Regions from separate parts of the Stenotrophomonas sp. Steno-C15 genome, predicted to be linked through region 1. Evidence: predicted binding sites of a transcription regulator. Region 1 holds the regulator's gene; the other holds the start of a gene.
The links. The regulator FliA, encoded in region 1, starts transcription of late flagellar genes. The targets are predictions, from matches to a motif close to TAAAGTTTNNCNNNCNNNGGCCGATAA.

Region 1 (3,222 bases):
TGTACGGCTATGGCCGCCAGCTCGGCATCGCGGTGCATGAAGCCAACAGCGGTACCGACCTGGACCAGCTGCTGGAGCGCCTGAAGGACTACAAGCTGGTGCTGATCGATACCGCCGGCCTGGGCCCGCGTGACCGCGCCCTGGCCGCGCAGCTGCAGTGGCTGCGTGCCGCCCGCCAGGTCCGCACTCTGCTGGTGCTGCCGGCCAATACCAGCTTTGGCGACATGGACGAGGTGGTGCGCCGCTTCGGCGCGGCCAACCTGCAGGGCCTGGTGCTGAGCAAGCTGGATGAGACCGGCCGCTTCGGCAACGCCCTGTCAGTGGCGGTAGACCACGCGCTGCCGATCACCTGGGTGACCGATGGCCAGGACGTTCCGGACGACCTGCACCGGGCCAGCGCGGCCAATCTTGTACTTCGCCTTGAAGATTTGCGCCGAGCGGCCGATATGCCCTGCAACCCGGAGTTGAACCATGCCGTCGCGTGAGTACGCCAAGCTGACCAAGACCTTCCCGCTGTCGGCCACCCGCAGCGAGCCGCTCGGCCCTGTGCGCACCATCGCCGTGACCGGCGGCAAGGGCGGCGTCGGCAAGACCAACGTCTCGGCCAACCTGGCCGTGGCGCTGGCCGGCATGGGCAAGCGCACGCTGCTGCTCGACGCCGACCTGGGCCTGGCCAACATCGACGTGATCCTGGGGCTGAATCCCACCCACACCCTGGCGGATCTGGTCGCCGGCCGCTGCTCGCTGGAAGAAGTGATCGTCGAAGGTCCGAACGGCGTGCTGGTGGTGCCGGCCGCGTCCGGTCGCCGGCACATGGCCGAGCTGGCCCCGGCCGAGCACATCGGCCTGGTGAACGTGTTCTCCGAACTGGAACGCGAGCTGGACATCATGGTGGTGGACACCGCCGCCGGCATCACCGATGGCGTACTGACCTTCTGCCAGGCCGCACAGGACACGGTTGTCGTGGTCTGCGACGAGCCGGCCTCGATCACCGACGCCTACGCACTGATCAAGGTGCTGTCGCGCGAGCGCGGCGTGGACCGCATCCAGGTGGTGGCCAACATGGTGCGCGACCCCAACGAGGGCCGCGTGCTGTATGAAAAGCTGACCCGGGTCTGCGAGAAGTTCCTTGCCGATGTCTCGCTGAACTACCTGGGCTGCGTGCCGCAGGATGACTGGCTGCGCCTGTCGGTGCAGCGCCAGCAGCCGGTGGTGAAGGCCTATCCATCCAGCCCGGCGGCGCTGGCGATCACCGAGATCGCCCGTCGCACCGCCCGCTGGCAGGCCCCCACCGAGCCACGCGGTGGCGTTGAATTCTTCCTCGAGCGCATCCTCAAGCAACGCGGGGTGGCAGCATGAAAGGCGCGGCCCAGTACAGGGAAGTCCAGCGCTCGGCGGCGACCGAGGTCATCGCCCAGCACTCGGACCTGGTGCGGCGCATCGCCCATCACCTGGCCGCACGCCTGCCGGCCAGCGTCGAAGTGGACGACCTGATCCAGGCCGGCATGATGGGCCTGATCGAAGCCTCGCGCAGCTACGACGCCGACCAGGGTGCCTCGTTCGAGACCTATGCCTCGATCCGCATCCGCGGCTCGATGATCGACGAGATCCGCCGCGGCGACTGGGTACCGCGCTCGGTGCATCGGCGCGCCCGCGATGCGGCCGCCACCATCCGCCGCCTGGAGCAGACCACGGGCCGTGCAGCCAGTGCCACCGAGGTGGCGGCGGCCATGGACATGCCACTGCCCGAGTACCTGCGGCTGATGGAGGACGCCTCGCGCGGCCAGGTGCTGAGCCTGGAATCGCGCATCGAAGACCAGGGCGAACTGGACACCGTCGCCCAGGGCGGACCGACACCGCAGCAGGTCCTGGAACGTGGCGAGTTCGGCCGCGAACTGGGCAAGGCCATCGGCCATCTGCCCGAACGCGAACAGCTGGTGCTCTCGCTGTACTACGAGCAGGAGCTGAACCTGAAGGAGATCGGCGCGGTGCTCGGCGTGAGCGAATCGCGCGTCTGCCAGATCCACGGCCAGGCCGTGCTGCGCCTGCGCGGCCGGCTGAAGATCTTCGAGGCCGCGGATGCCGGGCTTGAAGAATGAACATGCCTGCGGCGGCCACGGCCACCGCGGGCGACTGAACAACAAAGGAACTCCGATTTGAACAAGAACATGCGCATCCTGATCGTCGACGACTTCTCGACCATGCGTCGCATCGTCAAGAATCTGCTGGGCGATCTGGGCTTCACCAACACCGCCGAAGCCGAGGACGGGCATGCTGCGCTGTCGATGCTGCAGAGCCAACCGTTCGACTTCGTGGTCACCGACTGGAACATGCCGGTGATGACCGGCATCGAACTGCTCAAGGCGATCCGCGCCGATGCCAAGCTCAAGACCCTGCCGGTGCTGATGGTCACCGCCGAGGCCAAGCGCGAGCAGATCATCGAAGCGGCGCAGAGCGGCGTGAACGGCTACATCATCAAGCCGTTCACCGCGCAGACGCTGGAAGAGAAACTGGGCAAGATCTTCGAACGCCTGGCGGCCAGCGCCTGATGGACGCCACGGTCGACAAGAACGCCCTCGTCCTGCGCCTGCAGGAAGCCCTCGACGCGCTCGAATCCGGCGACGAGAGCGCCTGGCGCCAGCGCATCGACGCCCTGGTGGCCGCACGCACGCAGCCGATGATGAGCGGCCTGTCACGGCTGGCCCGCGAACTGGGCCAGGCCCTGGGCGAACTGCCGACCGTCCCCAGCGAGGCGGGCGAGCTGGACGACGCCTGCGCGCGCCTGGACCATGTGGTGGCGATGACCGAACAGGCCACGCACCGCACCCTGGACCTGGCCGAAGAGTGCCGCAGCCTCACCGAACAGCTGCGCGCCGAAGGCCTGCAGCCGGGGCAGGATGCGCAGCTGGAACGCATCCGCCACAACCTGACCGAGATTGCCCTGACCCAGAGCTATCAGGACCTGACCGGACAGATCATCCGTCGCGTGGTCGGCATCGTCCGCCGCGTGCACGAAGGCTTTGGCGCGCTGGGCCTGCCACCGGAGCAGCATCGCACCGATCCGGCGCTGGCCGGACCGGCACTGAAGGGACTGGACCGCCACGCGGTCTCTCAGAACGACGCCGACGACCTGTTGTCGGACCTGGGACTGTAAGCATGAGCGCGGTATCCGACGACATCACCGCCGATTTCATCATCGAGGCACAGGAAATCCTGGATCGC
Region 2 (3,222 bases), on a different contig from region 1:
GGCTGCCGCCGCGACCACCGATGCGGCCGCATCGTGACAGGTGAATCGCGCCTGCACGCCCATCCGCTGCGCCAGCGCGGTGGCCAGCTCCACCGAGGGGCCGCGCGGCGATCGTGCGTCGCCCCTCGCAAGGACCGGATCCCCCAGATTGATGGCGACGCGCAGATGGCCCAGTGGCGTCAGTGCACTTCGGTGATCGGCCAGGGTCATGCAGCGCTCAGCGAAGGGTGGGCAGGCCAGCATGCCCGCAACGATGCGCACGGAATGTCAGGGCGGCGCCATCCTGCGACGATGCACCCCATCGCGCATGTCGAGATTCCGGCCAGCGACCTGCTCGCGCCATTGCCTTCTACCTGCAACTGCATGGTGCCGGCCACTGGCGGGTGGCCGAGATCTGCGACAGCGAGGGCAACCGCATTGCGCTGCAGGCGCCGGTGACGCCGTAACCCGGGCACCGTGCCGCGCGGTGCTACCGTGATGCGGCGTGCGAGCGCTGCAGCCAATCGGTGATCGCCGGATCGAGCCGCGCATCGTCCGGCACGCGCAGGCCGAATGCCGACTGCAGCACGTCGCGCACGTCGGCGGCATCGCGCAGCGGGCGCTTGAGCGGCGCCTGCCCGGGGCGGTACTCGGTGTAGTTGCCACTGCCGATGGTGCGCCGCCAGTCCGGGCCGGCCAGTGAGGCGCGCAGCTGGCCAGGGAAACCCGAATCCGGGTGCGTGCACACGTACCAGTTGGCCACCACGTTGTCGATCGGCGCTGGCGACCGCAGGTCGAAGCGGTACAGCGCCCGCCATGCGTCGCCCGCCTGGGCGGACAGCACGAATTCGTCCCCGCCCGGCAGCTGCTGCAGCTGGAAAGACTCATGCGGCGTGGTTTGCGGCGCCGTTTCGTGCAGCCGCAGTGGCACCGTCGGCGTCAGGCCACCGAAGCCGGCATCGACCAGCCAGTCCTCTCCCTCCACGTGCACGCGCAGCAGCAGGTGGGTACGCGCCGTCGGGGCATCGTCCTGTGCTGCCAGCAGCACGCGCGCGCTCAGCGGCTGTGCGTCGAAGCCCACTGCCTGCAGGAGCGCCAGCAGGCCGCCGTTGAGTTCAAAGCAGTAACCGCCGCGCTGCTGGTCGAGAAGCTTGTGCTGCACGCTGTCCAGATCGATCGGCACCGCGTCGCGCAGCAGGCTGCTGAGGGTTTCAAAAGGGAGCAGGGCGTTGTGGCGCTGCACCAGCAGGGTCAGTCCGGCAAGGTCCAGCGACGGCGGAGCATCCAGTTGCAGGCGCTGAAGATAACGGGGGACGTCGAGCGGGGTCATGGCGAGGGCGGCCGGTGGGAAGAATCCCACTGTGCAACCGCAACCGGGGTTGAGGTCAAGCGCGGGCGCTGTGTCACGTCTCCGTCGCCTGGGGCCGGTACAAAGAGCGCAACCGGCACGGTGCGTGCCACGGCATCGGCAATGTGCCTAAAGTTGCCGCCGGTCAGGCCGATACAGGTGCGTCCTTCCGCCTGGAGTCTGTGATGTCGGCCGCCGTCCCCCTTCGGTCCCTGCGCACCCGTCTCATCGCGATGCGCTCGGCGTTTCCACGCCTGCTGGTCTGGCTGCAGCCGCATCGACTCAGCGTGGCCAACAAACTCAAGGCCACCCTGCTGGTCTGCGGCGCGGGCCTGGTGGCGATTGCCGCTGTCCATGCCTGGACCGGTTATGCCAGCAGCCAGGCCGCACGCAGTCAGGCCAGTTACCAGCGTGGCAGCGATCTGGCCGCACGCCTGGCGACACGGGTGGCGGAGGCGCGTCGCCTGCAGACCCAGTATGCACGCAGTTTCGACGATGCCGACCGCAGCCAGCTGCAGGCGGCCCAGCAGGCATTGCAGGTCGACCTGAATGCGCTCAGGGCGATGCCGATGGATGCCGGTCGCCGCAAGGCATTGCAGGCGCTCACCGAGGCCGCCGAGGGATTCTCGCAGGGAGTGGCCGCGCTGTTCGAACGTGTGGATGAGATGGGGCGGGGTGATGCCGGCCTGGCTGCACAACTGCAGCAGGCCGCCGATGCCCTGCAGCAGCGGGTGGATGGCCTGGACCGGCCGGCACTGGCGCTGCACCTGCAGAAGATGCGGCGCCAGGAAGCGCTGCTGCTGCTCGATGGCGATTCGACTCATGCCGACCGCGCCAGCGAAGAGAAGCTGCCGTTCGATCTGGCGCTGGCGGGGCTGCCGCCCGACGTGCAGGAGGCGCTCCGCACCGGCATGGACGCCTATCAGTCGGCACTGCTCGGCTATACCGCTGCCCGCGTCGGCCTTGATGTGGAGACGCAATCGCTGCTGGAGACGGCTGCCGGCGTGGCGCCCGCGCTCGCCGCCTTCCAGCAGGCACAGGTGAAGGCGCTGGCCCTGGCGCAGGCGCGGCAGCAGGCCGGTGCACGCACCATGAGCGTGCTGTTCGCCCTCACCCTGCTGCTGGTGGCCGGCGTGCTGATCACCAGCCTGCTGCTGGTGCTGCGCGCGGTGCGCAGGCCGATCCAGGACACCCTGCGGTTCGCCAGCGACATCGCCGATGACCGGCTCGATACCACGTTGCGCGTGCACAACGCCAACGACGAGATCGGCCAGCTGGCACAGCGCCTGGTGGACATGCAGCAGCGGCTGCGTGCGCGCATCGAGACCGAGCGTGCGATGGCCCGTGGCAACACGCGCGTACGCCAGGCCCTGGACTGCGCGCAGACCGGGCTGATGGTGGTCGATGCCGAAGGCCAGGTGGCCTACGCCAATCCTGCGTTGCGGCACGTGCTGGGCCTGCAGGCCGACGCGCTGGTCGGCACTGACGCGCGGGACATGCATCCGGCCCTGGCCAGCCTGGTCGACGCGCGCCACCGCCAGGAGCGGGAAATCAGTCATGCCGGTGTGCGCTATCAGTTGATCGCCAATGCCATCGTCGATGACGACCAGTTCCTGGGCGTGGCGCTGGAGTGGCGCAGCCGTGCGCTGGAAACGCTGCTGGAGACCGAGGTGGCGGCACTGGTCGACGCTGCCGCGCAGGGTGACCTGCACGGGCGCATTTCGCTGCAGGGCAAGCACGGTTTCGTGCATACGCTGTCCACCAGCATCAACCGCCTGCTGTCCACCTTTGAAACAAACCTGGGGGACCTGCAGGCACTGCTGGCGGCGTTGGCCCGAGGAGATCTCAGCGTGCGCATGGAAGGCCAGCTGCAGGGCGTGTTCGCGCGTATGCGC

Region 2: a site for FliA is predicted at 1,458-1,484, ahead of AC06FB_RS08755 (methyl-accepting chemotaxis protein). Genes of this name have one in related genera too.

Annotation. Positions count from the first base shown of each region.
Region 1 is NZ_JBWJPF010000001.1:17,514-20,735, reverse strand. Features, by position in the region: gene flhF (flagellar biosynthesis protein FlhF) at 1-485, shown strand, start outside; gene AC06FB_RS00095 (MinD/ParA family ATP-binding protein) at 472-1,359, shown strand; gene AC06FB_RS00090 (RNA polymerase sigma factor FliA) at 1,356-2,099, shown strand; gene cheY (chemotaxis response regulator CheY) at 2,157-2,549, shown strand; gene AC06FB_RS00080 (protein phosphatase CheZ) at 2,549-3,154, shown strand; gene AC06FB_RS00075 (chemotaxis protein CheA) at 3,157-3,222, shown strand, end outside.
Region 2 is NZ_JBWJPF010000008.1:90,277-93,498, reverse strand. Features, by position in the region: gene AC06FB_RS08765 (transporter substrate-binding domain-containing protein) at 1-210, opposite strand, end outside; gene AC06FB_RS08760 (arylamine N-acetyltransferase family protein) at 470-1,309, opposite strand; gene AC06FB_RS08755 (methyl-accepting chemotaxis protein) at 1,513-3,222, shown strand, end outside.